3 regions of the Actinomadura formosensis genome follow, and region 1 is predicted to be linked to each of the others. Evidence: riboswitches for the same ligand, from Rfam matches in the RefSeq annotation. Region 1 holds a riboswitch; each other region holds the start of a gene.

Region 1 (7,597 bases):
GGCCCGCCGCCTCCAGCGCGAACGCCAGATGCCCGCCCTCGGTGACGTACGAGCGGAGCCGGTCGGCGGCGAGCCTGGTCAGCCGGGGCCGGACGGGCAGCGCGACCCCGCTCAGCGGCGGTGACCCGTGCCCTTCGCCGGGGCGGGTGACCACGTCCTCACCGTCGACCCGGATGCGGAGCCGCACGTCCCAGACCGGATCGACGAATCCGACCGGCCTGATCCGCTCGGCCGGGGCGAACTGCGACCGCCAGGCCAGCCGGTCGCCCTCGTGCCGGACGGTGGCGCGAGCCCGCGCCCGGCGGGACCGGCGGCGCCGGTCGCGGAACTCCAGCGTCCCGGCCAGTTCCGCGTCCGGGGGGATCCGATCCAGCGGGTTCAGCACGTGCCCGGCCATGAGGACGCGGTCGCCGCGCATCTCCAGCCGCGTCACCGTGTTGGCCGGACGCAGTTCCCTCAGCGGGCGGACATGGAACCCGAGGCCCGTCACGTCCAGGATCCGGCGGCCGAGCCTCCCGCGCGGACGGCCCGCGCCCCAGAACACCCGCCCGTCCCGCTCCACCAGCCGGGCCCGCAGTTCGGGCCGCTCGTCCGGCCGGTACCCGGCGGCGGCGAGCGCCCCCTCGTGGTCGCCCTCGCGGATCAGGTACGCGGCGATCGCGGGCAGCGGGCGCGCCAGCTCGAACGCGCACGGGTCCAGCTCCGCCAGGTACGCGGCCGCCAGGTCGAGGAAACGCTCCCGGCGGCCCGGATCGCGGTCGCGCAGCTCCCGCAGGTAGAGCCCCAGGTCATGGTTGATGAACTTGACGTCCTTGGCGCGCCGCAGGTCGTGGGCGCCGCGCAGCGCGAACATCATGTCGATGCGCCGGTGGATCTCCAGCCGGTCGGCGAAGTTGGCCGGTTCGGCGCGCCGGTTCGAGATCGACGGTGTCGGCGTCCGCTCCTGAACGAACCAGTTGTAGACGCGGGGCGGGATCAGCGCGGTCCGTTCGGCCGCCAGGTACGCCTCCGCGGTGAACAGCAGGTCCTCGTAGTGCAGCCGTTCGACGAACCGGAGCCCGTGCTCGTCCAGGAAGCCCCGCCGGTACGCCTTGTTGGTCGAGAGGGTGTCGTAGAGGAGACGGGGGTTCTCGCTCAGCGACCCGTACACGGCGCTGCGCCGGTAGAGCCAGGAATACCAGGGGCGGACACGTCCCTTCGCGCCCTCGGGCACGTCCAGGAAGATCCGGTCGCACCGCCCGGACACCAGGTCGGCGCCGGTGTCCTCGGCGGCGGCGAGCAGGTTGAGGCAGGCGTGCCGGTCCAGCAGGTCGTCGCTGTCGAGGAACATCAGGTACCGGCCGGCCGACGCCTCGATCCCGGCGTTGCGGGGACGTCCGCAGCCGCCCGAGTTGGACGGCAGGCGCACGGCGCGGACCCGTCCCGGATGCGCGGCGGCGAGCCGGTCGGCGATCTCCCCGGTGCCGTCGGTGCTCGCGTCGTCGACGATGACCGTCTCGACGCCGCCCAGCGACTGCGCCAGCGACGAGGCGACCGCCCGCGGAAGCCGCCGGGCGTCGTTGTAGGCGATAACCACCACACTGACATCCGGGCGCAGCCGCATGGGCGTCCCCCTTCACCCTTCCTCTGGGGACGGCCCCCAGGCGCCGGTCGGACGGTCGCCAGTGATTCCTATCCAGGAACGCCTTATCGAGGTCCAATGAGGATCAAAGGCTGTCAATGCTTCCCATTACCCGACTTCGCCGCAGACCTGGGGACCGTCACCGGGGGACGCCAGAAGGCGCCCGGCCGGAACCGGGCGCCCGCTGGAGGGGAGGACGGGTCAGGACGCGTAGTCGGGGTAGCCGTAGCCGACGACCGTGGACTTGGCGCGGACCTTCTTGTTCACCGCGTTCTCGGTGTTGCCCTCAATGGTGCTGATGGTGCCGTTGCCGTTGTCCTTGACGACGATGCCGACGTGGTCGATGTCGCCGATGCGGCCCTTGGAGCCCTTCTTCCAGTCGAAGAACACGATGGAGCCCGGCTTGGCCTTGTGACCCCAGCGGTCGGTCTTCTTGAACCAGGAGGCGTGCTGGACGGTGTAGGCGTCCCAGCCCATGTTCTTCACGCCTGTCTGGGCGCCGAGCCACGAGACGAACATGTCGCACCACTGGGCGCCGTTGTACGCCTTGGTGGAGAAGCCGCCGTCGCGCTTGGCGGTGGCCTTGGCGTGCGAGGTCGAGACGTACCAGTCGTGGTACTTGGTCTGGCCGCGCTTGCCCTCCTTGACGCCGACCTGCTTCTTCGCCAGCTTCAGCACCTCGGCGGGCTTGACCGCGCGCGGCGGCACCTTGTACCCCGCCTTGCGTGCCTCGTCGGCGATGGAGGAGGTGGAATCCTTCGACGCGGTGCCCTTCTCGGCGACCGCCGCCGCCTGGGCCGGGGCCGGAGCCGCGGCCGTGGCCGCGGCGGCCTGCGCCGGGGTCTCGGCCGCGGCGCGGCCACCGGCGAGGGGGTTCAGGACCGCGAGCCCGACGGCTCCGGCGAGGACGGTGCTGACGGCGACGCCGACGGCCTTGTCCTCGGGGGTGAAGGCGCTCAGGGAAAGTCGATTGAAACGACCGGTCATGCAGGGAATCTCCTTGTCTTCCATGACGCCTGCCGGGTTAGCTGACGGATTCGGGCATGGAAGCAGCCCTACGGCGCGGCTCTCGGACGCGCCGATTCACCCCTGGAACATTGGGTCCCCGGCTCCGTGCCGGTCGTGGCGACCGGAACGGACTCGGCCTCGCACCGCGGACGCGGTGCTCTATTCGGATTTATCTCAGCGACTGATCTCGGTGAGGTGGCGCGCATCGTCTGGCGCGCATCGCGTGCGAATACCGCTCCGCGATCCTCGGCCGTATGGCGAACGGCCGGCGGCAACGCATGGGGTGCGTTGCGTGATTCGAATAGAAGGTACCAACCTTCTCAAGAAAAGCAAACCCGGCACAAAGCTCGATCTTGCCTGCTCAAAGCCGTTCCAAGGAACACCCAACACCGCCGGCCCGCCGGGCCTTCCCGATCTTTCTCTGACCGGCCCTCAACCCTTTGCAGGCAAGGCTTACCGCAAGATCAGAAAAAGGTAAAGAAACCAGGAAAGCAGCGGCCGGAAAGTGATCGTCCGTCACACGCCCACCATCAGCACCCGCCCAAGTGAGGTCTACATCACACTGGGTGATCTTCGCAGGTCCGAGTGTGCTTCGTCACTCCACGCGCAGGGCGAAGAGCGTGGTGTCATCCGCAGCCCGGTCGTGCTCCATGCGCGCCAGCACCTCGTCCAGCACGCGTTCGGGGCGTTCCGAGCAGTCCCGCAGGATCCCGGTGAGGCGTTCGGTGCGCTCGTCCATGTCCGCGTCCCGGCGCTCGACCAGGCCGTCGGTGTACAGGAACAGCAGGTCCCCGGGGTGCAGATCCGTGGTGATCGTCGTGTAGCGCCAGCCCGGCATCGCACCGAGCATCGGGTCCCGGACGGCGTCCAGCGGCACCGCCCGCCCGTCCCGGACCAGGATCGGCGGCGGATGCCCCGCGCACGTCCACTCCAGCAGCCGGCGGGACGGGTTGAAATGCGCGACGATCGCGGTCCCCGTCGCGGGCGGGTCCATGTTCCCGACCAGCTCGTTCAGCCAGCCGACCAGCCGTCCCGCCGGCTCGCCCGTGCAGGCGAGGCCCAGCAGCCCGTTCCGGGTCCGCGCCATCGCGGCCGCCGCCGGCAGCCCGTGCCCGGCCGCGTCCCCGATGGCGAACATCGCCCGCCCGTCCGGCAGCACCCGGGTCGCGAACCAGTCCCCGCCGATGCGGGCGGTGCTCTCCGCCGCCAGGCTGCGGACCGCCATGGAGAGGCCGGGCAACTGCTCCACCTGGTCCTCGTCCGGCAGGATCGCGCGGCGCAGCGTCACCGCCACCTTCCGCTCCTGCGCCGTCCGCGCCTGCTGCCTCAGCATCTGCCGCCGGGTCTCGGCGAGCGCCCGCTCCACGCCGCGCCGGCGGGTGATGTCCTGCGAGACGATGTTGATCGAGATCGGCAGCCCGGAGTCGCCCAGCACCGGCTCGGCGAACACCCACAGGTGCCGCGGCGTCCCGTCCTTGCCGATCACGCGGTGCTCGGCCTCCACCGGCTCCCGCCGCGAGAACATCGTCTGGACGGCCTCCTCCACGAGCGGAAGATCGTCCTCCGCCACGACCTTCGGCAGGTCGTGCGGCATCGGCGGCACCTCGTCGGAGGAAAGGCCGTAGTTGGCCAGCATCTGCGGCGTCCAGTCCGCCTCGCCGGTCGCGAGGTCCCACTCGCCGAAGCCGATCAGCGCGAGCCGCTCGACCCGCTCCAGCCGGCGTGCGACCCGGTCCTCGGCGAAGTGGTAGCGCCAGGTGACGCACACGCCGGTCGGCACCGGGACGCACCGCGCGCTCATCCGGGACGCACGGGACAGGCCGCGCTGCGCGGTGGAGTAGGGGAACGAGTCCCGCTCCAGCCGCGTCCCGGTCTCCAGCACCTCGACGTACTCGTCGAACAGGCCGCTGAGCACGGCGCCCGGGTCCGTGCGCAGCAACCGGAGACCGGTCAGCTCATCCCTGCCGCGCCCGAACATGTCCCGCGCGACGCCGTTGAGCTCCGCGAAAAGGAAGTCCGTCACATCCCCGTCGGGGTCCCGGACCGGCACCAGGTGGGCACACGAGTCGAGCGCCCCGTCCAGCACCGCACGCGCCACCGGATCGTCCGGCAACCCGGCGAGGGTCCCGGCGTCCGCCGAGGTGTCCTCGTCCGCCAGCCGGCGCAGAACGTCCTCGGCCTCCGACAGGACGGCCTTGCGCTCCGCCGTGACACCCTCCGCACGCGGCGCCCGCCGCCCGGCGACCACGGCTCCCACGGGCCCGCCGCCCCCGTCCTTGACCAGCACGGACGCCGCCTCGGCAAGGTCCATGTCGAGGTCGCGCGCGAGCCAGATCAGGTGCTGCAGGGCCTCACCGGGCGGGACGCCGAGCCGACGGGCCAGCACGACCCGCGCCTCAGCCAGCACCGCACGGTCGTGCGCGGCGTCCCGAAGGTCCGCAACGTCCATCCCGGGCTGGGTGCCCTCCGCTTCCGCCAACCCTGTCCCCCGTTCGGCGTCACCTGCCCTGGGAGAAAAAAGCTACATACGTCAGCGACGGACTATTCGCCCATAACCTGGCAAACAACCCAAATCTTTGCCCGAGTTTTCCGTTCACACCCGAAGTCGACCACTTCCGCTGACCCTCTCCGGAGAGAACCCTTCCCAACCATGTGACCCCGGTCACAACGCTCACCGCCCCTCCGCGGCCACCTCATGACCGGCACCGCCACCCGCACCCTCCGGCCCGCCCACCAGAGATCATCGGGCCGCAATCCGGTACGCACGACCCCCGGGACTGCGCTACAGTAATCAAGCCCGCTCCAACGGGCACCGGGACGTGGCGCAGTTTGGTAGCGCACTTGACTGGGGGTCAAGGGGTCGTGGGTTCAAATCCCGCCGTCCCGACACGGGAGACCAGGTCAGAGGGGCTTCGGAGATCACTCCGAAGCCCTTTTTCGATCTTGAAGGTCGATGCCCCCATCAGTCATGGGGGCATCAGCGAGCACAACTCCGGCGCGGGGTTGCGCGAAACTGAGGTTCATGGCTGAGGCGGCGGACACGACGACGGGCGCCTGACCAGAGATCCGGGTGACGGTCACGTCGTACAGGCCACTGCGGCCACGGCGCGACCGCTTCGACGCGTCCGCAACGAGCGTGTCGCCCAGGCGTGCCGGCTCCAGGAACGTGATGTCGAACCCCGCCGTCACCGTCACCTCCCCGTAGGAGTTGCAGGCGAGAGCGAACGCCGAGTCGGCCGGGCTCGCCACGAACCCGCCGTGGCAGATGTCCCAGCTGTTGATCATGTCAGGGCGGACGACCATGGTGACCGTCGCCGCACCCGGCCGACGCACACGATCTCCATGCCGAGGGAACGGCTCGCGGCGTCGCCGGACCACATTCGTTGCGTCGCGAGCGGCGTCGCTGCGGCGCGACACGGGTGGCCGCCGGGTCGTATCCGCTGTGCCAGTCACCGCGCAGGAGCACGAGGGCGTCGACGGGATCGACGCCCCGCCCCACGATCGACACGGTGTCGCGGTGGGTGGGGAACAGCCAGTCCCGCTCGCCCAGGACGGAGGCGTACGCCTGGTCGTTGATGCGGCGTCCGACCACCAGCGCCTGGTGTGCGCGCACCAGAACCTCATCCGGCGGCAGCGGGGCCGGCGGCTGGTCCACGAGCCGGCCGGCCGGGTGTAGCGCTCGAACTCGACGGGCGGATCTCGATGCGGCAGCTCGCCGAGAGCGTCCACATCTCTCGCGCCAACGCCTACGCGCAAGTCGAGCGTCTGACCAAGTTCGGCGTCATCACGGGATGCACCGCGACGGTCTCCCCATCGCCCACGGTCCCGGCACTTCGGCGTACGTCACGGTGAACATCCGGCGGACCGAGTGGCGCGGCGTCCTCGCGCGGCTGCGTTGTTCCCCGGCCGGTCTCGAGCGCATCGTGCTCGCCGGCGGCGGACGGGCGTGAGCCCGCGATGAGCGATCAGAGCGCGATGTACCGGCTCCGGTCTAACGGAACCGCGCTGTGACCAGCGCGATCAAGATGAAAAGGCGCAGACCTCGGTGTTGGAGGTCGCCACGGGCGGGGGGCCGGGCGGCCACCACCGCCGGCCGCGTGTGCAACGCCCCCAACGCCGCCCGCTAGGGCTTGCGGGCGACGCCGCTCCACATGGTGGACGGGGTGGAGGCCAGGGCCGGGTCGTCCGGGCGCCACTCGGGCGCCCGCACCAGGCCGGGGTCGACCAGGTCGAGGCCGTCGAGGAAGGCCGCCACCTGGTCGCGGCTGCGCAGGGTGAGCTTCTCGGCCATGGTCTGGTTCAGCCGGTCGGCCATGTCGGCCATCCTGGCGGCCTGGATGTCGGTGGCCGGATGGGAGATCGCCACATAGCTGCCGCCGGGGACCGCGTCCACCAGCGTGCGGACCACCCCGTAGGGGTCGGACTCGTCCGGCACGTACTGCATGATCGCGATCAGCATCACCGCGACCGGCCGGTCGAAGTCCAGGACCTCCCGGGCGGCGTTCAGGATCGTGCCGGTGTCGCGGATGTCGGCGTCGATGTAGGAGGTGGCGCCGGCCGGGGTGCCGGTGAGCAGGGCGCGGGCGTGCGCGAGCACGATCGGGTCGTTGTCGACGTACACCACGCGGCTCTCGGGGGCGGCGGCCTGCGCGACCTCGTGGGTGTTGTTGGCCGCCGGGATGCCGGTGCCGATGTCCAGGAACTGCCGCACGCCCCGCTCGGCGGCCAGGAAGCGCACGGCGCGGGCCAGGAACGCCCGGGTGTTGCGCACCGAGGCGACCAGGTCGGGCAGCGCCGCCATCGCCTGTTCCGCGGCCTCCCGGTCGGGCGCGTAGTTGTCCTTGCCGCCCAGCCAGTAGTCCTGGACGCGGGCGATGTGCGCGACGCTGGTGTCGAAGGGGGGCGGGTCCGGCGTCCCCTCGTACTCGGGCCTCTCACTGACCATCAGGGGACCTCCAGACTTCCCGG
Region 2 (7,597 bases), 2.5 Mb from region 1:
CGCGACCGACGACACCCTCACCGTGCGCGTGGAGGCCGCCGACGAAGACGCCCTTCAGCAGATCCAGGACATCGTCACCAAAGATCTCGAACGGTTCGGCCGCCGCCGGCGGATATCCGTCACCTGGCCGCCGCCCGCGGCGCCGGGTGGTGACCTCGCACCCGCGAAACCGCCGCCCGGCTCGGGGCTCCCGCCCCGCCGCGGCCGCCGCTCCGTCATCGTGCTCACGCCGCTCATCGCCGCGGCCGTCGCCGTCCACCTCGGACTGGGCGGGGCGTTCTTGGCCGGATGGCACTGGACCGGCCTGACGATCGAGATCGTCGTGCTCATGGTCGCGGCGAAGATCCTCCTGGTCACGCTCGGCCGCCGCGTCCTCCGCCGCACGCACATCCCTCATCGGGGCGCTCTCCGCCACCTCCGGGCGGGAGGCCACCGGCCCGGTTAGGCCGCCCCTCATCGGCCGGTGGCCGACACGAGCAGAAGCGGGCGGGGGCCTGCCCCGCCCGCTTCGGACGCCCTACATCTTCTTCAGCATGTCCCGCATCTTCGCGATCTCGGCGGACTGCGAGGAGATGATGCCGTCGGCCATCTGCTTGGCCTCCGGAGACTGGCCGGACGCCTGCTCGGTCCTGCCCATCGCCACGGCCCCCTCGTGATGCTCGATCATCATCTCCAGGAACGCCTTGTCGAAGGCCCGCCCGTCGGCGTCCTCCAGTTCCTTCATCTCCTTCTCGCTCATCATGCCGTCGCCGCAGGCCGCCAGGGCGATCGCCAGGGCCGGAACGGCGACGAGCGCAAGTACGCGCTTCATGATGGTTGAAGCCTTTCGTGTCGGGTTCTGTGGACTGACCGGTCGCCGGCGCCGAGGCGCCGGCGGGCCCGTCACAGCCTCAACACGCTCAGTTCGTGCAGGGCCGGCCTGGGCGGCGGCCTGCCGGCGACCAGAAGCCGCCCCATGGCGAGCAGCCGCGCCACCGTGGCCGGCGCCCTCCGCCGGTACAGGGCGATGACGGCCCCGAAGAGCGAGAGCGCCGTCAGCATCGCCAGGCAGACCTGTCCGCCCGGATGATCCCGCTGGTGATCGGCGGGTTGCCGCCCACCGCCGGAGTGGTGATGCGCGGACGCCTCCGGCATCGGCCGGGCAGCGCTCATGGACGTCATCGGGACGCCGGTCATGTCGGCCGGGTCCGGCGATGCCTGGAAGCCGTGCATCGCGAGGACGCCGAAGAACAGGACCAGGCCGAACAGCGGGGTGGGGGCGCGGCCGCGCCCCCACCGCGCAGGCGGCGTCCTCAGCCGTCCCACTCGCCGCTCCGCGGTGGTGTCCGCACGGTGGGAGGCAGGAGGCGCATGGTCAGGCGACGCGGACTCCGCCGGCGAACGGGCGTCCGGCCATGGGGGCGATCTTGACGACGTCGCCGGTCTGCGGGGCGTGGACCATCTTGCCGTTGCCGATGTACATGCCCATGTGGTGCAGGTCGCTGTGGAAGAAGACCAGGTCGCCGGGCTTGAGCTGGCTCATGCTCACGTGGGTGCCGGCGTTGTACTGGCTGCCGGTGTAGTGGCCGAGGGTGATGCCGACCTGGGCGTAGGCGTACAGCGTCAGGCCGGAGCAGTCGAAGCCCCTGATGTTGGCGCCCTGCGCGGTGCCGTACGTCGGGCCGGAGGCGTCGCCGCCGCCCCAGGAGTAGGGGACGCCGAGCTGGCTCAGGGCGGCCTGGACGGCTCTCATCGCCTTGGCCGAGGCCCCTCCGGAGGCGACGTTCGGGGCCGAGCCGGGGTTCGCGCCGGGAGTGGCGTAGGTGCCGAGCTGGCGCTGGACCTTCTTGAGCTTGACCTGTAGTTCCCGGCGCTTCTTCTTCGCCTCCTCGGTGAGCTCGCGCACCTGCTTCGCACGCGCCTCGGCCGCCTTGCGGGCGCGTTCGGCGCCCTGCATCATCTGCAGCAGTTGCGTGACGCGGCTGTTGTCCTGCTTGGCGAAGTAGCTGAGGGTGGCGGACCGGTCGAGCACGGCCTGGGGGTCGGCGGACGAGGCGAACGAGACGGTCGGGTCGACCGGGCCGTTCTTGTAGGTCTCGGCGGCCATCTTCGCCATCCGCGAGCGCCCCTCGTCCAGGGTCCTCTTCTGCTGCTCGGAGGTCCTCTTGGCGACGATGGCGGCGTGCTGCGCCTGCTTGAGGCGTTCCCGCAGGCCGTTGTACTGCTCGCTGAGCTTCTCGGCCTCGTCGGCGAGCTTCTTCTGCTGGGCGGTCAGCTCCTTGCGCGTCGGCCTGGGCTTCGCCTCGGCCGGGGCGGGGGCCACCAGCCCGACGGAGATCATGATCGAGGCCGTCCATGCCGTGGTGGCGATGATCCTGCGGCGGGCTGACGTTCGCGGGCCGGCAGCTCGTCGCTGCATGCGCTGTCCTCTCCTGTAACGCCTACCGGGTCAGCTGACGGGTTCGGGCCGGAGCCGCCCTACCGTCCGCGCGGGACGGACTCACCCCGGTGAAGATCGGGTCCCCGGTTCCCGGGACGGGGTCCGCGGGATTTGGCGCGGCCATCGGCCGTCCCCGGCGGGGACGCGGCACCGTGACCTCCTACGGAGGGTAGGAGAAAAGCCGCCTCCTCCGCCACTCGGCCAGCCGAATTGAACGTTTCTCACCCGGGTCCCGGCGGCCCCGCGGAGCTCAGCAGATCATGGCCAGTTCGGCGATCGCCGCGGCCCCGACGAGGAGCGGCGCCGCGACCGCCGTCGTCGCGAAGGCGCCGGCCGCCAGCCGGACGGCCCGGCGCGGCCCCACCGGCTCGGCGGCCTCCAGCCTGCGCACCCGCTCCGCCAGCCTGCTCCTCCCGGGGCCGCCGGTCGCGCCCAGCGCGCCCGCCGCGCCCGGAGCCGCGGAGAGCCGGCACAGGGCGTCCACCAGTGCCCGCCTGCCGCAGGCGCGCGCCGCGGCGTCGTCGGCGGCCATCTCCAGCAGCAGCGGCAGCCGCGCCTTCGCGCGCCGGACGGTCGGCAGCCACGGCAGCAGCGCGTGGACCAGGTCGAGCATGAGCAGCAGCGCGTGGTGACGCTGGCGCAGATGGGCCCGCTCGTGCGCGAGCACCGCGCCGAACTCGGCGGCGCTGAGCGACTCCTGCGCCCCCGTGCTCACCACGATCGCGCGGCGCCGCGCGGGCAGGGAGTAGGCCACGGGGACGGGATGGTCGAGGACCAGGACGTCCGGATGCCGCCGGTGCTCCCGGGCGACCAGGCGCAGCATCTCCCGGTGCCGGCGGCGGTGCCGCACCGCCCGGCCGAGCCGCGGCAGGCTCCGCGCGAGCGCGGCACCGCAGCCCGTCACCAGGATCAGGCTCGCGGCGGTCGCCGACGCGATCGCCGGATACCCGTGGTGGGGCAGGCAATCACGCAGCCGGCCGAGGAGGCCGTGGCCCGGTCCGGGCGGGGAGAGCAACGCGACCGCCACGAGGCCCGCGCCGGCGACCACGGCGCCCACCAGAGCCGCGACCCAGCAGGCGGCGGCGGTCGCCGGGCTGAGCGCGGGACGCCGCAGGCGGTCCAGGACGGGCCCGGCGAGACACCCGAGCACGACCGCCGACATGAGCAGGCCGGCCATCGGCACGATCACGCGATCATTCCTCGTCGCCTTCGGCGGCCCGCCGGCGCAGCACGTCCAGCAGGTGACCGACGTCCTCCCGGGGGACGCTTTCCGCGAATCTGGCCAGGATGGCGCCGCTGTCGGGGGCGTCGGTGAGGGCGTCCAGCATCAGGTCGACCGCGTAGTCCTCCCGCGCACGCGTGGGGCTGTAGCGGTACGCGAGCCCGTCCTGCGTGCGCCGCAGCAGGCCCTTCTGCGCCAGGCGTTCCGCCACGGTCTGCACGGTGTTGTAGGCCAGCGGCCTGTCGGCGTCCTCGTTCAGCCTCGCCAGCAGTTCGCGCACCCGCAGCGGGCCGGGCGCCGCCCAGAGCACGTCCATGATGGAGCGCTCAAGCGATCCAGCCAGTCCGGCCACGCGGTCACCCCCTCACGCCATTGTGCCGGAGATCCGGATCGCGCCGAAGGTTCGGCCGGACTGCGATGGCACCGGACGGATTGGGCATAAGTCGTCCGGAAGCAGCGAGAACACAGAAGATGACAACCGGGGGCGGCTTTGGCGGCGACGATGGATCTTCGCGGCAGGACGGCGATCGTGACCGGCGCGGCACGCGGCATCGGAGCCGCGATCGCCGGTGCGCTGGTGGCCGACGGCGCCCGGGTGGTGATCGGCGACATCCTGGACGGCGAGGGGGAAGAGCTCGCCGAGCGGCTGGGTGACGGGGCGGTGTACGTGCACCTGGACGTGACGGACTCCGCGCACTGGCAGGCCGCTCTCGCCGAGGCCGAACGGCTCTTCGGCCCGGTGTCGGTGCTGGTCAACAATGCCGGCATCGTCGAGTTCGGCGGCATCGCCGACCAGCCCGCGGACTCGTTCCGCCGCGTGATCGACATCAACCTCTACGGGGCCTGGCTGGGGATGCGCACCGCGCTGCCGTCCCTGCGCCGGGCGGGAGGCGGCTGCATCGTCAACATCTCCTCCACCGCGGGCCTGATGGGCTACGCCAACCTCGGCGCCTACACCGCCAGTAAATGGGGACTGCGCGGCCTCACCAAGACCGCGGCCCTGGAACTCGCCGCCGACGGCGTCCGCGTCTGCTCCGTCCACCCCGGCCCCATCCGGACGCCCATGACCTCCGGCATGGACGACTCCCTCACCGCCGGCCAGCCGATCCCCCGCTTCGGCGAACCCGAAGAAGTAGCCCAGATGGTGCACTTCATCATCACCCGGGCCACCTACTCCACCGGAAGCGAGTTCGTCGTCGACGGGGGCGCGGCCACCGGCATCACCCCACCGGTCAACCCGTCCACCTGACCGGCGCACACCCGGCCGCCGGGTCCTGCCACCCGCCGTTCAGCCGATGGCGAGGGGAATGCCGGCTCCGATGCCGAGGACGAGCGAACCCCCCGCCGCCGCGTAGGCGATCCACCGTGCCGAAGGAGCGGGACGGCGCTCGCCTCCACCGTCCCGCCGCCGCATCATCGGGACGATCCAGCGCAGGTAGTAGAAGACACTGGCGACCGAGTTGACGGCGGCGGCCACCGCGAGCCATGTGTAGTGACCGTCCAGCGCGGCCCCGAATATCAGCAGTTTGCCCACGAAGACCGCGGTCGGCGGCGTGCCGACGAGACCCAGCAGGCAGACCACCAGGGACACGGCGAGCAGCGGGCTGCGGCGGGCGAGCCCGGTGTAGGCGAGCAGGTCGTCTCGGCCGACGGCGATGACGACGGCGAAGGCTCCGAGGTTCGTGACGGCGTACCCGGCCAGATAGAACAGCAGCGCCGGCTCGGCCAGGTCGGTCCGTCCCGCCATCGCGATCGGGACCAGCAGGTATCCGGCCTGGCTGATGGTGGAGTAGGCGAGGAGCCGCCGGACGTTGCGCTGCGCGAAGGCCGCGAGGTTGCCCAGCGTCATCGTCGCGGCGGCGATCACCGCGACGAGGAGCGGCCAGTCGTCCCTGCCGGGCGGCAGCGCCTGGACCGCGAAACGGTAGAGGGCGGCGAAGGCTCCGATCTTCGGCACGGTGGTGACGAACGCCGCGACGACCCGGGGCGCCCCCTCGGTGACGTCCGGGACCCAGAAGTGCGCGGGCACGGCGCCCGCTTTGAACATCAGGCCGGCGAGCAGCAGCACCACCCCGACCGCGACCGCGCCGCCCGGTGCCGTTCCCAGCCCGGCGGCGAGCGTTTCGTACGACGTGCCGCGGCCCAGCCCGAACAGCAGCGTGACACCGGCCAGCATGAGAATGCCCAGGAAGGCGCCCATCAGGTAGTACTTGAGCGCCGCCTCGGTGCCCGGCGCGTCCTTCCCGAAGCCCGCCAGAACGTATCCGGGGATGCCGGCCAGCAGATAGGCGGCCACCAGCACGAGGAGATCGGACGCGGCGCCGAGCACGATCGTGCCGAGGGCGGCCAGCATGAGCAGCGTGTGGAACTCGCTTTCCCGGCGATGGCCGCGCAGCGGTCCGGCCGCGAGGCCGATCACCAGCAGGGTCGCCGCCGTCACGACGATCCGCGTCACGTGGGTGAGGGGGTCGAGCATGAACGCGTCGAACGTCGTCAGGTCCGCCCGGCGAGCGGCGAGTCCCGCGGTCACGAGCCCCGCCACCAGGCCGGTCCCGCACAGGACGGCGACGATCCACTGCCGGGTCCGCGGCAGGAACGACCCGGTGAGAAGCCCGGCGACGGCGGTGCCGAGCACGCACAGTTCCGGCAGGAGATCCGCCGGGTTCTCCCGCGTCATCGCGCCACCAGCGCGACGACGGCGGACGAGACCGGCTCGATGACGTCCAGCAGGAACCGGGGCGCGACCCCGATGGCCGCGGACAGCGCGAGCAGCGGCGCCACCGCGGCGAGTTCGCTGCGCCGCACGTCGGTGACCTGGGAGGTGAGTTCCCCGGGCGGCCCCAGGACGGCGCGGTGCAGCAGACGCAGGAACAGCGCCGCCGTGATCAGGATGCCGGGGATCGCCAGCGCGCCGGCCACGACCAGGCCGGGGCCACCGCCGCCGATCACCCCGGTGAAGATCTGGAACTCGGCGATGAAACCGGAAAGACCCGGCAGGCCGAGCGAGGCGAACGCGCCGAGCGCGACGAGCCCGGAGAAGACCGGGGCGGCCCGGGCGAGGCCGCCGAACCGTCCCATGTCGTAGCCGTGCGCCCTGTCGTAGAGCACGCCGGACAGCAGGAAGAGCGCACCGGTGATCAGCCCGTGGCTCACCATCTGGGTGACGGCGCCGGTCACCGCGAGCCGCCGGGCGGCCTGCTCGCCCGCGGCCCCGGCGGCGCCGAGCGCCAGGACGATGTATCCCATGTGGTTCACCGAGGTGTAGGCGATCAGCCGTTTGAGGTCCTCTTGGGCGAACGCGACCAGCGCCCCGTAAAGGACGCTGACCAGCCCCAGGATGATGATCGCCCAGGCGTACCGGCGCCAGGCGTCCGGCAGCATCGGCATCGCGATGCGGATGAGGCCGTAGGTGCCCATCTTCAGCAGGATCCCGGCCAGGATCGCCGACCCGGCGGCGGGCGCGTCGGTGTGCGCGGGCGGCAGCCAGGTGTGGAACGGCACGGCCGGCGTCTTGATGGCCAGCCCGAGGCCGATGGCCAGCAGGACGAGCCCCGCGAGCCCCGGGGACCCGGCCAGCGCCGGGGTCCGGGTCAGCTCGACCATGTCGAAGGTGTGCGGCTCGGCGCCGAGGTAGAGGCCGATGAAGCCCAGCAGCAGGGCCAGCGACCCCAGGAAGGTGTACAGGAAGAACTTCAGCGCCGACCGTGTCCGGTCGCCGTGCCCCCACCCCGCGATGACGAAGTACATGCCGACGATGGACAGGTCGAAGAAGACGAAGAACAGCAGCAGGTCCAGGGCCGCGAACAGGCCCGAGGACACCGTCTGGAGGAACAGGAAGAGCACCGCGAAGGCCCGCACCTGCGGGGGCCGGCGCAGCGAGTAGATCGCGCAGACCAGGAACAGCAGTGCGGTGAGCGCCAGCAGCGGCAGCGACAGCCCGTCGACGCCGATGTGGT
Region 3 (7,597 bases), 430 kb from region 1:
AGAAATCGAGCGCGGGATCGGCCTTGACGCGTCCGCCGGGGACGTGGCCGGGGAGCGGATTCCACGGGGTGGTCAGGGCGAGGACGGCCGCGACCGAGGCGAACAGCACGGCGGCGGCGACCGCGGCGGCGATCCGGGGACGCCGCGCCCGGGCGGTCCGGCCGGGCCCGCCGGCGACGGCCTCGCTCCCGTTCCCGTTCCCGTCCACCCGGCCCTCGTCCGCCTCCGCCTCGCTCATGCGAGCTCCTTCTTCACATAGTCGCGCCACAGGGTGGTGAATCGGTCCCGGGGGAGGCCCAGCACGTCGCGCAGCGCGGCGGCCTCCGGGACGCGCCCGGCGGCCCGGTAGAGCCGCACGAGCGCCGGCTCACCGTACCGGTCGGCGACCATCCGGCAGGCGAGCCATGCCTCCTGGTATGCCTGGGAGAGTCGCGGGGAGCCGCCGGCGAACTCGGCCGCCGCGGGCAGGGCGTCCGGCGGCCGTCCGGCGGTGACCTCGCGGCGCAGCTCGCCCGCCGCCGACCGGACGCTGATCTTGACCCGCCGGTAGCCGACATAGTCGGCGAAGCCCTCGATGAGCCACAGCGGGGTGCGCCGGTCGCGGGCGCCGCCGGTGGCGACGTGGGTCAGCTCGTGCGTCAGGACGACGTCGCGGCCGAGTCCGTTGAGGCGGCCGAAGGTGCCGGGGGAGACGATGACCCTGTCCTCGCCCCGGCCGCCGGTGGACGGCGCCGGGGACATTCCGGAAGGTGTGGGGGGCCGTTTCCCCTCGTCCGCCTCGACTCGCGCGGGGGGCACGACGGTGGCGAGCGCGGCGATCTGCCCGAGGCTCTGGCCGGGCCCGGCCAGAGCGGAGGCGAGGGCCGTGCCGGCGGGGACGAGCGCGACGACCCGCTGGGCCCACCCCTTGCCGACGACGCCCGTGACGACCGGCGCGGCGGCGTCCAGCCGCTTGGCGATGCCTTCGAGGCCGGTGGTGTCGCCTATGACGAGGCTGGCGCGGCCCTTGACCACGGTCAGGGGGCCGGCGTCCCAGATGTCGGCGTCGTCCTTGAAGCCGTGGGCCGTCCCATCGCCGACGATCGTCCAGGTGCCGGAGCCGGGGGCGAGCGTGAGGTAGCGGGTGCGGCTCACGTATCCCTTGTCGAAGCCCCGCAGTTTGTAGCGCACCTCCAGGCGGACCACCGCGCTCTCGTCGTCCATGGCCTGGGTGCCGGAGATGTGCTCCTGCCAGCCTTCCAGCGGGAGCTTGCGGAGGTTGCCGTATATGCGGGCCTGGACGTCCTGGAACGCCTTGGGCGCGTCGCCCACTGTGGCGAGGAACGCGACGCGGTCGCCGTCCCGCACGGCGCGGGCGCGGTTGGCGAGGGTGGCGCGGGCGGCGTCGAGGCTGAACGGCGCGGCGGCCCTGGGGGTGCGGGCAGGCGATGCCGCGCCGCCGCCGGACCGGAAGCCGAGCAGGCCGGCGCCTCCCGCGGCCAGCACGGCGGCCCCGCCCGCGCCCAGGGCGAGAGCCCTGCGTCGCGTCACGGGACCGCTGTGCTCCGGACCGCCGTGCTCCGGACCGTCCTCCATGGGCGTGATCCTATGCAGCCCGCGTCGTCCGGGGGCTCATCACGGCTTGTAGTCGGGGTAGCCGTAGCCGACGATGTCGTCGGCCGAGCGCTCCTTGATCCTGACGGCGTTGCCGGTGTTGCCCTCGACGGCTTCGATCGTGCTGTCGTCGACCTTCTTGGCCACCATGCCGACGTGCCGGATGTCCTCGACGTCCTTGCTGCCGTCCCAGGCGTAGAAGACGATCGCGCCCGGCCTCGGGTCGGTGCCCCAGCGGCCGTGCTCCTGGAACCAGCGGGCGTGGGCGACGGTCCAGGCGTCGCTGCCGATCTGGTCGGTGAAGCCGATCTGCTCGCCGATCCAGGAGATGAACATGTCGCACCACTGGGCGTCGCCGTACTCGCTGATGGAGCCGCCGTCGCGGGCGACGGTCTCCCCGGCGCGCGCGGTGCCCATGTACCACTTCTGGAACTTGGTCTCGCCGCCGCCGTCCTCTTCCACACCGACCTGGGACTTGGCGAGCTTGATGGCGTCGTCGGCGGTGGGCCGGGCATCCCCGGTCTTCTGGGGGGCGGCCTTCGGGCGGTCCTGGGTTTTCTGTGCGGGGGACGTCCGGGGCTCGGCCTTGGACGTGCTCTTGGCCGGGCCCTTGTCCGCCTTCTTGGTGTCCGTCTTCTTGATGGGGGTGGCACCGGCCGCCGCGGCCGTCGCCGGGGCGGAGCCGAACGGCAGGACGGACGCCTGCGCGGTGGCCGCCGCGGTACCGAGGACGGCGGCGCTGACGACTATGCCGCCGGTCGTCCGCCATGTCAGGGACAGGGGGCCCGGCTTGCGGTGCCGGCCCGGGACCTTCTTGCAATGCTCGCGTGGCAAGGGGGGATCTCCTCGACTTCCATGCCGCCTACCGGGTTAGCTGACGGGTTCGGGCCTGGAAGGCGCCCTACGGCCTGCGGGCAGGCCGATTCACCCCGAAAGGGAAAGGACACGATGGGTCCCCGGCTCCGCGTCCGGTGCACATGCGCACGGCGGTCCGCGGACTCGGCGGTGGCGTGCCCAGGGGACGGGCACACCGGTTTCGGATGGGGGCTCGCGCGGGCGGAGGCGCCCGCGGAGTGCAGGGAGGGTCCGGGCGTGGCCGCACGATGGGCGGCCACGCCCAGGTAACGCTGCGGAACTCACTCCTTCGCTCTTCCAGACGCCTACCGGGTTAGCTGACGGGTTCGGGCGTGGAAGTGGCCCTACGGCGGCTCTCACCGGGGGTGGGAGAGACACGCCGATTCACCCCGGGTGCCGGAATGCCCGTCCGGGAGGTCTCCCGGACTCCGGCGATGTGGGTCCCCGGTTCCGCGCTTCGGCGGATTCGGCGCTGCCGCTGCGATCCTGGGGGCGAGATGGGGCCCGGCGCGGGACCTGTCTCCCGCGTGCGAACGAGCGGCGCCTGATGTTGTGTGCGGACGCCGGCCCGGTTCCGGGGGCGTCCGGGATGCCTGACCCGGGGGAACCGCCGTGGCTGCGCGCTCAGCGCCATGCACGCCGTGAGCGTGCGCACGGTGGCCCAGGTCGGCCGTGCGGTCCGGGTGGGACCGCTGTGCGGCACCGTCCGGTGCCGCGGGGGCGACGCGTGGGTCGTGCCGCCCGGGTGGCGGCACATGGCTCGTGCCGCCGTCACGCGGCGGACGAACGCGCCGCGCGGGGTCGGGGCGCCTGGCGGGCGCCGCGGGGCCACGGCGTCTGGAGGGCGCCGTGAGTGGTGACAACGTACCAAAGCCCCAACAGAAGGCAAACCCCTACAAAATTAACAACGGACCAGGTCAAGCCTGGTCCGTTGCGAAAAAGAGAGCTCCGTCACGCCCTCCGCGGGGTGTGGGGCGGGCCGTCAGGGGCGCCCGGCGCCGTAGTAATTGCTCAGGTAGTAGCCCGAGGTGATGTCGCTGATCTTGACGACGTCGCCGGTGTGCGGGGCGTGGATCATCTTGCCGCCGCCGATGTAGAGGCCGACGTGGCCGAGCCCGCTGAAGAACACCAGGTCGCCCGGCTGCAGGTCGCTCTTGGCCACCCGCTTGGTCGCGGCCCACTGCGAGTTCGTGGTGCGGGTGATGCTGACGCCCGCCGCCGCCCACGACTTCATGGTCAGGCCGGAGCAGTCGTAGGAGCCCGGGCCCTCCGCGCCGTACTGGTACGGCTTGCCGAGCTGGGCGTAGGCGAAGTTGAGCGCCGTGCGGGCCGGGCCGCTGGCCGGGCCGTTGTAGGTGCCGCCCGAACCGCCCGAACCGCCGGACCCGCCGCGGTGGCCGCCGCCGGAGGGCGTGCTGGTACCGAACCGCCGCAGCAGCTTCTTCTGCTTCTCGACTTCCTTGTCGAGCTTGGTCTTCTGGTCCTTCAGCTCCTTGGTCTTGGCCTTCACGTCGTCGTAGGCGGCCTTGGCCTGCGCCTGCTCGCGGCGGAGCCGCTGCGCGGTCGCGAGGAACTGGGTGAGCTGGGAGCTGCGCTCGTGCGACAGGTGCGAGAAGACGGCCGCCTGGTCGAGGATCGCCTGCGGGTCGTTGCTGCCCACAAAGCCGGTCACGTCCGCGGAGTCGCCGTTCTTGTACGCGGCGGCGGCCATCTGGGCGATCTTGGAGCGCTGCTCCTCGAAGGCGCTCTCCTCCTGCTTGCTCGCCTTCGACGCGCTGTCGAGCTTCTTCTTGGCGACCTTGAGCTTCTCGTTGAGCTGGTTGTACTGCTCGACCTTCTGGTCCATCTGCTCATTGAGCTGGTTCAGCTTCTTCTGGACCTGCGTCTTGGTCGGCTTGGGCTCGGCGTGCGCCACCATCGGGGGCGCCATGAGGGAGGCGGTCACGGTCAGGCAGGCGGCTGCCGCCAGACGACGGGAGGCGCCTCTGGTCGCGGGGCCACCTCTCCGGTCACGCTTCTGCGCTGGTGCCCCGTTGAGATCCTTGGCCACGATGGGTCTCGCCCTTCTCGTCCACGACATCAGCGGACGACACTAGCGAGGGGGGACAACCGTCACAACCGATTCGTCACTCTTTGATTGATATCGAGAAGCGTCATCTACTTTTCGTGACGCCGTGATCACGGATGGCGAGGGTTTCTTTGGCGGCCTCGGGGATTCCTATGACCGGCCCAGCCGCCGCAGCAGCAGGGTGGACGGGCAGGGCCGGGCATCGGCGCGGCGGGCCGCGTCGGCGACCTCCCGGTCCGAGGACACCACCACCACGGGACGGCCCGACGGCTCGGCCCGCACCAGCTCGCCGATCAGCTCGTCCGCGGTCTGGCCCGGGGCGCTGAACCGTACCCGGACGCCGCGCGGCGCCGCGACCGCCACCGGCGTGTCCAGCTCCGCGCCGTCGAACACGCACGTCACCTCGGCGCGGGTCTGCGCCGCCAGCCCGCCGAGCCCGGACACCAGCCGGTTGCGCTGATCCGCCAGCGGCAGTTCCCCGTAGCCGGTCTTCGTGACGTTGTAGCCGTCCACCACCAGATGCACCTGCGGCAGGGTCAGCAGCCGGTCGAGCAGCTGCGGGTCGCTGTCGGACAGCGCCCGGCCGGGCAGCGCCCGATGCGCGAGCCGGTCCGGCTCCAGCCCGCCCGCCGCGTCCGCGGGACGGCCGATGGTGGAGGGCAGCGCCAGTTCCCGGCGGATGCCCTGCGCCGCGTCCACGAGCGTGTCGAGCAGCATCCGCAGCCGGACGTCGTCAACGTTGCGCCCCTCGCGCGCCGCCCGTCTGGCGGCCTCCGCGTTCGCCTCCGCGTGCGCGGTGCGGGCGCGCAGCCTGCGCAGCTCCTTCTCGGACGCGGCGGTCGACTCGCGGGCGGCGGCCAGTTCCCGCGCGGCCTGCTCGGCGACCGCGTCCGCGCGTTCCTCCGCCGCCCTGAACCGGGTGCGGGCGTCGTGCAGCTTGTGGCGCAGCTCGGCCACCTCGGCCTTGGTCTCGCGCAGCTCGGCGCGCAGCTTGTCCAGCTCGGCCGAGCGCGCGGCGCGGGCGGCGGCCAGCTCCTCCTTCAGCGCGGCGACGCGGCGCTCGGCGGCCTCCTCCTCCGACGCGGTCGCGGAGCGCTCCAGTTCCGCGCGTGCGGCCTCGACGAGCACCGTCCAGCCCGCGGGCCGCAGCAGGTAGGCCAGCACCGCCACGCGCACCGGGTCGGCGGCGGGCGGCACCCGCCCGCCCTCGACCACCTCGACCAGGTCGGCCTGCGTTTCCCGCAGCGGCTCGGCGACCCGCTCCCGGAAGCCGGAGTCCTTCTCCAGCGCCGCGGCGATGTGCTGCCCGGCGAGCTTGGCGCGCTTGCGGCGCTCGAACCGCGCGAACCGGCGCAGCGGCGCGGGGACCTCGTCGGCGGGCAGCGACCCGATCAGCTCGGCGGCGGCCTCCACCACGCTCTGCCGCACGGGTTCGGGGAGGGGCCGGTCAAGACGCTCTTCCCGGTGGGGCTGCGGGGCCGGTTCCCCGGAACGCGCCGGCTTCTGCCCGGACTCCACGCCGCCGGGGGTCGCTTCGGGGCCGCTGTCGATGATCCCGCTCCTTCCGGGCTGCGCCGCCGGTGGGCTGTGTCTTCCCGAGCACCCACGCCTTAACCGGCATTCGACCAGGGCGAACGTGTCATCGGACCGAGCGCGCCGGAGCTCCCCCTGACCGTCCCGCGGCCCCCGCCCGGCGGGACGTGCCGGCGCACCTCAACCCTAGCGGCCCGGGGTTGTGTCGGTGGTGTCCTCTACGGTCGCGCACATGACGGCTGCGCACGGGGTCCAGGGGACGCTGGACGACCTCGGCACTCCGCTCCGCGAGGTCACCTTCGTGGTGGTCGACCTGGAGACGACGGGCGGCTCGGCCGCGGACTCGGCCATCACCGAGATCGGCGCGGTGAAGGTGCGCGGGGGAGAGGAACTCGGCGAGCTCGGCACGCTGGTCGACCCCGGCGGGCCCGTCCCGCCGTTCATCACCGCGCTGACCGGCATCACCACGGCGATGGTGACGGCCGCGCCGCGCATCGAGTCGGTGCTGCCCGCGTTCCTGGAGTTCGCGCGCGGCTGCGTGCTCGTGGCGCACAACGCCCCGTTCGACATCGGCTTCCTCAAGGCCGCCTGCGCCGCGGGCGGCTACGCCTGGCCCGCGTTCCCCGTCATCGACACCGTGGACCTGGCGCGGCGCGTCCTGTCCCGGGAGGAGGTGCCCAACTGCAAGCTCGGCACGCTGGCCCGGTTCTTCCGGACGTCCAACGAGCCGACGCACCGCGCCCTCGCCGACGCCCGCGCCACCGTCGAGGTCCTGCACGGCCTCATCGAGCGGCTCGGCTCGTTCGGCGTCACCTCGCTGGAGGAGATGCGCGGCTTCGCCAAGGCGCCCACCCCCGAGCAGCGCCGCAAGCGGCATCTCGCCGACGGCGTGCCGAGCACGCCCGGCGTCTACCTGTTCGAGGACCGCGCCGGCGAGGTGCTCTACGTCGGCAAGAGCGGCGACCTGCGCTCGCGCGTGCGCAGCTACTTCACCGGTTCGGAGACGCGTCCGCGCGTCCGCGAGATGGTGGGGCTCGCCGAGAACGTCCGCACGATCGTGTGCGCCACCGGCTTGGAGGCCGAGGTCCGCGAGCTGCGGCTGATCGCCGAGTACAAGCCGCGCTACAACCGCCGTTCCAAGTTCCCCGAGCGGGTGATCTGGCTGAAACTGACCGTGGAGCCGTTCCCGCGGCTGTCCATCGTCCGGGAGTGCCGCGCCGACGGCGCCCGCTACCTCGGGCCGATCTCGTCCCGGCGGCAGGCCGAGGAGGCGCGCGCCGCGCTGCACGAGGCGATCCCGCTGCGCCAGTGCACCCAGCGGCTGACGCCCCGGCTGATCGAGCGCGGCAAGGCGCGCGCGTGCGCGCTCGCCGAGATCGGACGCTGCGGCGCGCCCTGCGACGGCCGCGAGTCCGCCGACGCCTACGCCATGCACGCCGGGACGGCCCGCGCGGTCATGGAGGGCGATGTCCGCCCGGTGGTGGCCGCCGCGCGGGTGCGCATCGACCGGCTCGCCGCCGAACTGCGGTACGAGGAGGCCGCCGTGCA

The links. A riboswitch is a leader RNA that binds a small molecule or an ion and turns the genes downstream of it on or off. The one in region 1 is predicted to bind cyclic di-AMP.
Region 2: linked by a shared signal. The riboswitch ahead of ACQP1N_RS02685 (NlpC/P60 family protein) and the one ahead of ACQP1N_RS14565 (CHAP domain-containing protein) in region 1 are both predicted to bind cyclic di-AMP.
Region 3: linked by a shared signal. The riboswitch ahead of ACQP1N_RS12490 (CHAP domain-containing protein) and the one ahead of ACQP1N_RS14565 (CHAP domain-containing protein) in region 1 are both predicted to bind cyclic di-AMP.

The regions. Positions count from the first base shown of each region.
Region 1 is NZ_CP192011.1:3,070,625-3,078,221, reverse strand. Features, by position in the region: gene ACQP1N_RS14570 (bifunctional glycosyltransferase/CDP-glycerol:glycerophosphate glycerophosphotransferase) at 1-1,603, opposite strand, end outside; gene ACQP1N_RS14565 (CHAP domain-containing protein) at 1,823-2,608, opposite strand; cyclic di-AMP (ydaO/yuaA leader) riboswitch at 2,620-2,759, opposite strand; gene ACQP1N_RS14560 (PP2C family protein-serine/threonine phosphatase) at 3,225-5,078, opposite strand; tRNA gene ACQP1N_RS14555 (tRNA-Pro) at 5,443-5,516, shown strand; gene ACQP1N_RS14550 (hotdog domain-containing protein) at 5,549-5,914, opposite strand; gene ACQP1N_RS14545 (hypothetical protein) at 5,916-6,242, opposite strand; gene ACQP1N_RS14540 (hypothetical protein) at 6,332-6,481, shown strand; gene ACQP1N_RS14535 (hypothetical protein) at 6,421-6,579, shown strand; gene ACQP1N_RS14530 (SAM-dependent methyltransferase) at 6,753-7,574, opposite strand.
Region 2 is NZ_CP192011.1:564,363-571,959, reverse strand. Features, by position in the region: gene ACQP1N_RS02700 (DUF2218 domain-containing protein) at 1-445, shown strand, start outside; gene ACQP1N_RS02695 (DUF305 domain-containing protein) at 518-811, opposite strand; gene ACQP1N_RS02690 (DUF6153 family protein) at 883-1,305, opposite strand; gene ACQP1N_RS02685 (NlpC/P60 family protein) at 1,355-2,398, opposite strand; cyclic di-AMP (ydaO/yuaA leader) riboswitch at 2,402-2,546, opposite strand; gene ACQP1N_RS02680 (M56 family metallopeptidase) at 2,670-3,608, opposite strand; gene ACQP1N_RS02675 (BlaI/MecI/CopY family transcriptional regulator) at 3,613-3,993, opposite strand; gene ACQP1N_RS02670 (SDR family oxidoreductase) at 4,171-4,890, shown strand; gene ACQP1N_RS02665 (NADH-quinone oxidoreductase subunit N) at 4,930-6,318, opposite strand; gene ACQP1N_RS02660 (complex I subunit 4 family protein) at 6,315-7,597, opposite strand, start outside.
Region 3 is NZ_CP192011.1:2,638,452-2,646,048, forward strand. Features, by position in the region: gene ACQP1N_RS12480 (M48 family metallopeptidase) at 1-238, opposite strand, end outside; gene ACQP1N_RS12485 (hypothetical protein) at 235-1,575, opposite strand; gene ACQP1N_RS12490 (CHAP domain-containing protein) at 1,615-2,427, opposite strand; cyclic di-AMP (ydaO/yuaA leader) riboswitch at 2,437-2,608, opposite strand; cyclic di-AMP (ydaO/yuaA leader) riboswitch at 2,736-2,930, opposite strand; gene ACQP1N_RS12495 (NlpC/P60 family protein) at 3,431-4,393, opposite strand; gene ACQP1N_RS12500 (NYN domain-containing protein) at 4,667-5,944, opposite strand; gene ACQP1N_RS12505 (DEDD exonuclease domain-containing protein) at 6,282-7,597, shown strand, end outside.